Regions from separate parts of the Massilia sp. MP_M2 genome, predicted to be linked through region 3. Evidence: predicted binding sites of a transcription regulator. Region 3 holds the regulator's gene; each other region holds the start of a gene.
The links. Region 3 encodes LexA, which represses DNA repair genes until DNA is damaged. Its sites were predicted from a motif close to ACTGTATNNNNATACAGT; they were not measured.
Positions count from the first base shown of each region.

Region 1: RCH14_RS10795 (DNA topoisomerase IV subunit B) is a predicted target of LexA. The motif match lies at 2,070-2,087, and genes of this name have one in related genera.
Region 2: RCH14_RS11940 (putative DNA modification/repair radical SAM protein) is a predicted target of LexA. The motif match lies at 2,062-2,079, and genes of this name have one in related genera.

Region 1 is NZ_JBCHJF010000004.1:104,223-107,498, forward strand. Features, by position in the region: gene RCH14_RS10785 (type 1 glutamine amidotransferase) at 81-1,091, opposite strand; gene RCH14_RS10790 (response regulator) at 1,157-1,981, opposite strand; gene RCH14_RS10795 (DNA topoisomerase IV subunit B) at 2,154-3,276, shown strand, end outside.
Region 2 is NZ_JBCHJF010000004.1:361,792-365,067, forward strand. Features, by position in the region: gene RCH14_RS11935 (UdgX family uracil-DNA binding protein) at 1-823, opposite strand, end outside; gene RCH14_RS11940 (putative DNA modification/repair radical SAM protein) at 820-2,049, opposite strand; gene RCH14_RS11945 (tetratricopeptide repeat protein) at 2,188-3,276, opposite strand, start outside.
Region 3 is NZ_JBCHJF010000002.1:175,596-178,871, forward strand. Features, by position in the region: gene RCH14_RS05585 (cystathionine gamma-synthase family protein) at 1-823, shown strand, start outside; gene RCH14_RS05590 (sel1 repeat family protein) at 1,051-1,767, shown strand; gene lexA (transcriptional repressor LexA) at 1,813-2,442, opposite strand; gene rpsF (30S ribosomal protein S6) at 2,736-3,143, shown strand; gene priB (primosomal replication protein N) at 3,181-3,276, shown strand, end outside.

The DNA of each region.
Region 1 (3,276 bases), on a different contig from region 3:
ATTATTCACGTGTCGCACGGCGAAAGCAAGCGTTTTTGCGCGCGCTCCGGTAGTACTGCAGGCAGACTGCTGACGTAGTTCTACAGACGCGTCTCGCGCGCCGCACGCAAAAATTCATCCAGCACCGGTGTGCAGTCGAGCAGCTCGACGCCGCCCGCGCGGTGGAACTCGGGGTGCCACTGCAAGCCCATGACGAAGTTGGCACGCTGATAGCGGATCGCCTCGATGATGCCGTCCGGCTCGGACATGGCTTCGATGCGGATATCGCGCCCCAGATCCTTGACGGCCTGGTGGTGGATCGAGTTGACGATCGCCTGCTGGATATTGGGGAACATGCGCCCGAGCGACGAGCCCTTGGGGAACACGATTGCATGGCGGTGCGCGTCGTACAGGTCGTGCACGTGCGCCAGCGCATCGGGGCGGTCGGTGGCGACGTCCTGGTGCAGCGTGCCGCCGAAGGCCACGTTGATCAACTGGCAGCCGCGACACACGCCCAGCACCGGTTTGCCGGCATCGACGAATTCGTGCAGCAGTTCGAGCTCGTACACGTCACGCGCGCGATCACCGCTCCATTCTGGGCGCGTGGGCGTTTCGGAATACGTTTGCGGCGCGACGTCGGCCCCGCCCTGCAGCACCAGGCCATCCAGGTGGCGTGCATAGTGGCGCAGCGTGATATTGCTGGGGTGGAGCAAGCCGTTGGTATTGACCGTCGGGATCATGAACACCAGCACGTCGCGCGACATCACCCACTGCGCGATGGATTCCTCGAGATACTGCAGGTTCTTGCTCAACAGTCCCTTGGCCCCGGCTTCTGGATGAAAGATGCGGGCCGAGACACCGATGTGCAGCGTGCGCTGCATGATGTCGCGACTGAAACGTTCACGCAGCGAGCGAAAACGCGACGTGATGACCCGGCCAGCCAGGGCCACCGGGTTGTCGCCATCGCGCAGATAGCGGGCCGGCCCGCGTGCGTGCTGGCCGCCGCTGGCGCGCCGGTCGGGCACGCGCACGCGCGTCTCGCGACGTTCATCGATATCCGCCTCTGGCGACGGGTCGTCTGGATTGCGCTTGATGGGTTCTTCTTCGGCCATGTCATTAATATAACTTCGGCAATGCCGCGCACGATTCAAAGTTGTTACAAAAGGTCGCCACCCGCTCAGACCGGCACGTCGAGCAGCTTCTGGAAGGTGAGCATCAGGTGGCGCCCGGCCACGGGCGTCTCGAGCAGGCCGCGCGCGCCAGCCAGCCGGGCGCGGGCGCTGTCGTAATGGAACGATGGCTCGACCAGAAACACCACGGGCGTGCGCCCGGCGCCGGCCTGCGCCTTGATCGACGAGCACAGCGCATACGGTTCGATGCCAGGGGCCGCCGTATTGATCAGCACCAGCGCAACCGGCGTCTCGTTGCACAGGCGCACAGCGGTGGCCTGGCTGTCGGTCCACTCGACCCCGATCCGGCGCGGCCCGAGCACCTGCGCCACCCGATTGCGCAGGGCGCACGCCTGATCGACGATCAATACCGGGCCATCGACGGGGCCACGGCGCAGTCGCGTGTAGAATGCGGGCGTTTCAAGATCCGGCCCCAGACGCGAACGGCGGCGGCGTTCGGCCAGCACGCGGCGCGCACGGGCGCCCTGCTGCACCAGTGCATGCACGCGGGTGTCGAGCAGTTCGGCCAGCTGCGCATGCAGCGCCCGTTGTTCGAGCGGGCGGGTTACGGTTGGCCAAAGGGTGGTGGTAGTGCCACCGACGACGAGCGCCGGCTGCAGCGCATCAGGTGGCCGCCTCGCCAGCTGCGCCAGCGCAAGCGGGCTGTCGCCATTGGCAATGAGCAGATCCGGCTCTTGCAAACTATCGGCATGCAGGCAAGAATACAACGGCCCCGCACCCGGCGCGCCTTCGAGCAGCGCCGCCAGCCGGGCGGTTTCAACCGGATCGAAGCCCACCGGTCGTACGGTGAACAGACAATGAGATCGCTGCATGGGGCACCACCTTGTGGCATCGATTATGTGTTTACAGCCCAATCTAGCACAAAGGTGCAAGGTGAAAAGCACGACATAAGCGCAAAATACTGTATATTTATACAGTTAAAAAGCATTTCCTTTTCCGCTCGACAAGATAGAATGCCATCGCATTCTACAAATACTCTTCAAGATGGCCTCCAAGAAACCCGCTCCAGACTACAGCGAATCATCCATCCGCGTCCTCAAGGGACTCGAACCTGTGAAACAGCGTCCGGGCATGTACACCCGCACGGAAAATCCGCTCCACATCATCCAGGAAGTGATCGACAACGCCTCCGATGAGGCGCTGGGTGGCTATTGCAAAAACATCGGCGTCACGATGAACCCGGACGGCTCGATCACGGTCGAGGACGATGGCCGCGGCATCCCGGTCGGCATCCACCCCGAAGAAGGCGTGTCCACGGTCGAAATCGTGTTCACGCGCCTGCACGCGGGCGGCAAGTTCGACAAGGGCTCGGGCGGCGCCTACGCGTTCTCGGGCGGCCTGCACGGCGTTGGCGTCTCGGTGACCAATGCGCTGTCCAAGCGCCTCGAGATCGAGGTCTGGCGCAAGGACGATCAAGGCAACGGCCAGCACAAGCTGGTGTTCGCCGCGGGCGACGTGATCGAACCCCTCACCTCCGCGCCGTTCGAGCGCGGCGGCAAGAAGAACGGCACGCGCGTGACGGCCTGGCCGGACGGCAAGTACTTCGATTCGCCGACCATCCCGATGGGCGACCTGCAACGCCTGCTGCGCTCGAAAGCCGTGCTGCTGCCGGGCGTGACGGTCACGCTCACCAACGCCAAGGGCGAAGTGCAGACCTGGCGCTACGACGAGGGCCTGCGCGGCTACCTGACCGAGGCGCTGGCGCAAAGCTCCAGCGGCGAGACCCTGATCCCGCTGTTCGAAGGCGCGCAGTACGCGTCTGCCGGCGACGACAGTTTCGCTGAAGGCGAAGGCGCGGCCTGGGTCGTGGCCTGGACCGAAGAAGGCGGCGTGGTGCGCGAATCCTACGTCAACCTGATCCCCACGGTCAGCGGCGGCACCCACGAAGCCGGTCTGCGCGACGGCCTGTATGGCGCCGTAAAGAATTTCGTCGAGCTGCATGGCCTGCTGCCGAAAGGCGTCAAGCTGCTGCCCGAGGACGTGTTCGCACGCGTCTCGTTCGTGCTGTCGGCCAAGGTACTGGACCCGCAGTTCCAGGGTCAGACCAAAGAGCGTCTGAATTCGCGCGATGCGCTCAAGCTGGTCTCCACCTTCACCAGGCCGCCGC
Region 2 (3,276 bases), on a different contig from region 3:
GCAGGTTCTTCCAGAAACGCGACGGGATATGGCTTTGCATGACTTTCGTGTTCAGGCGCGCCGGGTTGAAGATGCTGCGGTAATAGGTCAGCCACAGCGCCTCGCCGTCGTCTTCGAGGTCGGCCGGGCCGGACATCAACGGCCCGGCATCGTGCAGCGTGGCGCCATCCCACAGCACGCTCGCCTCCGGGGTGGCGATCATCCAGGTCATCCTGCCCATGCGGGCGACGAAATGTTCGGCCACCTGCGCCAGCACGTCGTGCGCCGGTTCGAACCAGGCCACGAACTGCGGCGGCCCGGCCTCGATTGGCCGTTCGCGAAAGCGGATATAGGCGTGCATGTCATGCACCTCGCGCCGCACTGACTTGACCATCGACGCCAACCGCGCGCCATCGGGATCGGCGGGCGACTGCACGTCGTACTCGCCCTGCTGCCAGCGCCAGACCACGCGGTACAGGAAGGCCCAGCGGTCGTGGTCGCGGTAGCAGGCGGCCGTTTGCAGCATCTCCATCAGCGAGCGCGGCACTTGCGGCCTGGGCGTGGCTTGTGCCACCCGTTCGACAGGCGGCGCAGCGAGCAGGTCGCCGCTCGGCCGCACCGTCTCCAAGGCCGATGCCGACGATGCCGACACTGCCGGCGCGCTCGAGAACAGGTCGGCGCCCGGCGCCCCCCACGTCACTGCCTCGGGCGGCACGCCGGCGCGCAGCAGGGCCCTCGCCGTGGCGCGCCACTCGACGAACGAGGCCACCAGCAGCGGCTGCCCCGCGCGGACCGCGGCGACAGCCTCGCTGGCGACGGCGGCCGCGCTGGCTGCGGGGGTCATGCTGCCTGCAGTTCCGGCCACAGGTTCATCTGCTGCGGCGCGTCGGCCATGTGCTTGCGCAGCAGGTCGGAGCTGGTCGCGCCCTGCGTCGGCCTGTAGTCGGCAGTGACGACAAACGGCGCCAGTTTTTTCATACTGCAGCGCAGGCGCGATAGATCTTCCCAGCGGATGCGGCGGATGCGGCGCAGGTCGGCGATGCGCTTGGCGTTGCGCAGGCCAATGCCGGGAATGCGCGCAATCAGCGTCGCGTCGACGCGGTTCAGGTCCATCGGAAACTGGTCGCGGTTCGACAGCGCCCAGGCCAGCTTGGGATCGATGTCCAGCGCCAGGTTGCCCGTCTGCGGCATGATCTCGCCGGCCGTGAAGCCGTAACTGCGCAGCAGAAAATCGGCCTGGTACAGGCGGTGCTCGCGCAGCAGCGGCGGTGGCGCGAGTGGCACGCTCTTGGGGCTTTGCGGGATGGGACTGAATGCGGAGTAGTACACGCGCTTGAGTTTATAGCTGCCGTACAGCGTCTCGGCGGTGTTGAGGATCGTGTGGTCGTCGCTGGCGTCGGCCCCGACGATCATCTGCGTGCTCTGGCCGGCTGGCGCGAATGCAGGCGCCCTTGGCTCTTCGGCTTTTTCATCGAGCTTGCGGCGGATGGCGCCCATCGCCAGCTTGATCGTGTGCACGCTCTTTTCGGGCGCGAGCCTGGTCACGCTGTCGTGCGTCGGCAGTTCGATATTGACCGACAGGCGATCGGCCCAGCGCCCCGCCTCGGTAATGAGCAGCGGGTCGGCATCGGGAATCGTCTTGAGGTGGATGTAGCCGCGGAAGTTGTGCACCTCGCGCAGGGTGCGCGCCACGGCCACCAGCTGCTCCATCGTGTAGTCGGCCGACTGGATGATGCCTGAACTGAGGAACAGGCCGTCGATGTAGTTGCGCAGGTAAAAATCCTGCGTCAGCTTGACCACTTCGTCGACCGCGAAGCGGGCGCGCGGCACGTTCGACGTGCGCCGGTTGATGCAGTACTGGCAGTCGTAGATGCAGAAGTTGGTGAGCAGGATCTTGAGCAGCGAGACGCAGCGGCCGTCGGGCGTGTAGCTGTGGCAGATGCCCATGCCGGTGGTGTCGCCCAGGCCGTCCTTGCCCTCGGAGCCACGCTTAGGCGCACCGCTGCTGGCGCAGGATGCGTCGTACTTGGCCGCGTCGGCCAGGATTTCGAGCTTGTCGTTGAGTTCCATCGGACGCCCGTGGCTGTATGGGCATACAGTATAGCGTGGTGCGTTATTACAGAGGGTGCGGCGGCGCACCCGTGCGCGGGTGGCGCCGGGTCAAAGACGGGACGTCGATCAGCGCCTGCCACCTGCGCGGTCAGGGTTCTATGCGTGCAGCAAGCGCTCGGCCAGCGACAACTGCTGCGCATCCATCCGGCGCGCGGTGCGGGCCAGGTAGTCACGGGCCGGCCCGATCCCGGCGCCACCCGCCCGATGCAGCCATGCATAGGCTTCGACCAGATCACGCTGCGCGCCCTGCCCCGCCGCATACATCACGCCCAGATTGAACTGGGCCCGCGCGTGGCCCTGACGCGCCGCGCGCAGGTACCAGAAATGGGCCGCTTCGTAATCGCGTTCGGCGCCCTTGGCACAGTCGTAGCGCAGTCCCAGTTCGAACTGCGCCAGCGCGTGCTGCTGGTCGGCCGCCTTGTGCAGCCAGTCGGTGGCGTCCGCCGGGTCGCCCAGGTCGAGCCGGTCGAGCAGCGTGGCCACCATGTACTGCGCCGCCGCATACCCCTGCGCCGCGGCGCGCCGGTACCAGGCCAGTGCCTGCACGCTGTCCTGCGCCGCGCCGACGCCGTTTTCGTGGCGCAGGCCCAGGTCGAACTGCGCGCGCAGGTGGCCCTGCTCGGCGGCCTTGCGGTACCAGCCCGTGGCCTCGACCGCGTCCTGCTCGACGCCGTTGCCGCTGTCGAGCAACTGCCCGAGGTGGTACTGCGCCACCGGCAAGCCCTGCTCGGCCGCGCGTCGGTACCAGATGGCCGCCTGCGCCGCATCCTGCACCACGCCCTGCCCGTGCTCATGGCGCATGCCCAGACTGTCCTGCGCGCCTGCGTGGCCCCCCTGCGCGGCGCGCCGGTACCAGGTGGCGGCCAGCGCATCGTCCTGCGGCACGCCATGGCCGGTGTCGTACATCAGCGCCAGGTTGAACTGCGAGCTGGCATGCCCCTGGATACCGGCGCGGCCGTACCACAGCATGGCCTGCTCGCCGTCCGCTTCCACGTCCTGGCCCTTGTCGTAGCGCAGGCCCAGATTGAACTGGGCCTGCGCATAGCCCTGCAGCGCGGCCTTGCGCAGCCACTCCAGTGCCTGCGCCGGATCGCGCGCCACACCCTGGCCGCTGTCGTAGCGCAGGCCCAGGCTGTACTGCGAACGGGCGTAGCCCTGGCTGGCCGCGCGCCGGTACCAGTCGAG
Region 3 (3,276 bases):
AGTCGAAGCGGCGTTGACGCCCAACACGCGCATGGTGTTCGTCGAGACGATCGCCAATCCGCGCACGCAAGTGGCGGACCTGGCCCGCATCGGCGAGCTGTGCCGTGAGCGGGGCATCCTGTACGTGGTCGACAACACGATGACGTCGCCATGGCTGTTCCGCCCGAAGAGCGTCGGTGCTGGTCTCGTGGTCAATTCGCTGACCAAGTCCATCGGTGGTCACGGCATCGCGCTCGGCGGCGCGCTGACTGATACCGGGCTGTTTGACTGGAGCACCTTCCCCAACATCGCACCGAACTTTCGCAAGCAGCCGGCGCAGGCCCAGGGCATGGCGCAACTGCGCGCGAAAGCGCTGCGCGACTTCGGCGCCTCGCTTGGGCCGGAAGCGGCGCATCACATCGCCGTCGGCGCCGAGACACTGGCGCTGCGCATGACGCGTACCTGCGCCAATGCACTGGCGCTGGCCACGATGCTCGAGGCTGACGAGCGCGTGGCGAAGGTCCACTATCCGGGCCTGGCCTCGCACCCACAGCATGGTATTGTCACGTCGCTGTTTCGCGCCGGTGGTTCGCTGCTCAGCTTCGAGCTGCACGAGGCCATCGATCCGTTCGATTACCTCAATCGCCTGCAGCTGGCGATTCCGGCGTCGAACCTGGGCGACAACCGTACGCTGGTCATTCCGGTGGCGCACACGATCTTCTTCGAGATGGGCGCCGAGCGCCGCGCCAGCATGGGCATTGCCGAGTCGCTGATCCGTGTGTCGGTGGGCATCGAGGACACCGATGACCTGGTTGAAGACTTCCGCCAGGCGCTGGACGCGTAAGTACGGCGTACCGCCCGGCGTTACCGCGCGGCGTATCGCGCGGCGTTACCGCGCGGCGTTACCGCGTGGCGTTACCGCGTGGCGTTACCGCGTGGCGTTACCGCGTGGCGTAAAGCCATGCAAAGAAGGCCGGCGCGATGCCGGCCTTGTCATTTTTACGGTTGAGTTTGGCTGTAAAAGGGGGCTATGATGCGCCATCGTCAGCTTGTCATTTTCTTCGGATGCCCATGAAACGTTTCCTGCTCTGCCTGTCCCTGTACCTGCCCCTGAGCATCGCCAGCACTGCCTATGCGGGCGAGCTGGAAGACGCCAATGCGCTGTTCGAAAAGAAGGATTACGCGGGCGCGCTCAAGCTCTACACCAAGCTGGCCAATGCCGGCAATCCACAAGCGCAGCAGCAGCTGGGCCAGATGTACTGGTATGGCGAAGCGGGCGCCGTCGACGAGGCGGCGGCCAAGGCATTGTTCGAAAAGTCGGCGGCCAAGGGCAACAAGGTCGCGGCCGAATCGCTGGTCGTGATGGAACAGCGCGTGACCAAGCGCGCCGAGATCGATTACTGGATCAAGGGCTACGATGGCGCCGAGCTGCAGTCGGGCGAATACCGTTGCCCGTCGCCGCGCATTCCAGCCGTGTCGAAAGTCAACGACGAGATCGATCGCGTCAACAAGCTGGTGACGGGCTGGCAGGATTGCTATAACAAGATGGTAACGAACCTGAACGCGCAGTCGCCATTGACCAAGAAGATTCCGGCCGATATCGCCAAGCTGATGAACAAGCAGGAAACAGAGGCATCGGCAGCCTACCTGGAGCAGGTGCGGCAGAATATCGCGGAAGGCGCGAAGGTCAATTCAAAGATGATCCTGGCCGATTTTGCCGCGTGGCGCAGTGCGACCGAGGCCTTTGTCAGCCAGCACAATGCGGTCGTGAAGAAGGCGTCGAAGTAGGCAGGGCAGGACGGGCGCCGGCAGGGAGAGGCCGGCGCCTTTGCATCAGTTCCAGCTACGCATCAGACCAACAGCCAGGCCTTCGAGTGCAAACTCTTCGTCTGGCGAGACGGCAATGATGTTGAAGTCGGGGTTTTCTGGCAGCAGCTCGACCAGATCACCCGTCTTGCGATAGCGCTTGACCGTGACTTCGTCGCCCAGGCGCGCGACGACGATCTGGCCATTCTTGGCGCTGTCGATTTTCTTGACCGCCAAAAAGTCGCCATCCATGATGCCGGCGTCGCGCATCGACCAGCCCTTGACCTTCAGCAGAAAATCGGGCCGCGCTGCGAACATCGCGGCGTCGACGTTGTAAGTGGCTTCGACGTGCTCCTGCGCCAGGATCGGATTGCCCGCCGCGACGCGCCCGACCAGCGGCAGCGACATGAACGACGGTGGCGGCATCGGAATCGCCTCGACGCTCGCGCCGATCAGGCGAATGCCACGCGACGTGCCCGGCGAAATTTCGATGGCGCCCTTGCGCGCCAGCGCTTGCAGATGTTCTTCAGCCGCATTGGCCGAGCGGAAACCAAGTTCGGAAGCGATTTCAGCCCGGGTCGGGGGGAAACCGGTGTTCTCGATCGCTTCCTTGATCAGGTTCAGGATCTGTTCTTGCCGTGCAGTGAGCTTTAGCATAAATGTGTTACAGCAACCGGTTATGTGTGTAACCTGTATTTTTGTACAGTATTCTGCCGCGCGCAAGGGGAAACGCAAAAAATATCGCGAAAATCCCGATTCAGGGTCCAAACATGCGCCAAAACCCCGGAATTGTCGAGTCAGATCTGTCGCAAGACGGGCTGAACGTGCCTGCAATGCGTCATTGGGCTTTCCAAGCCACCGAGATCCGGGTTATAATTGCCGGCTTTCCCTTCCCACACTCGTCTTGACGCCGAGGTGGGCATTTGTTAAACGTCCTCAAGGAGTAATGCATGCGTCATTATGAAATCGTGTTTATCGTCCATCCGGACCAGAGCGAACAAGTCCCGGCGATGATCGAGCGTTACAAGACCACGGTGACCAGCCGCGGCGGTAACATCCATCGCGTTGAAGACTGGGGCCGCCGCCAGATGGCATACCAGATCCAGAAGCTGCCAAAAGCACACTACATCTGCCTGAACATCGAATGCGACAACGAGACCCTGGTCGAGCTGGAAACTGCATTCAAGTTCAATGATGCGGTTCTGCGTCACCTGACCGTCAAGCTGAAAAAAGCTGAAACCGCACCGTCGCCGATGATGAAATCGGTGCAGCGCGAAGACGCAGCCAAGAGCCACCGTGCCGAAGCCGCTGCGCCTGCAGCCGCTCCAGCCGCTGCGCCAGCGCCTGCTGCTGCTTAAGTTTTTCCCAGTTATTCGTAGTAACCAGTAATACCGGGTGCACAGCGCAAACCACCTCCAGCTCATGGCGACCATCGCCGAGCGCGACGTACTGCGTTACACCCCGGCCGGTGTGCCAATCGTTTCAGCCGTC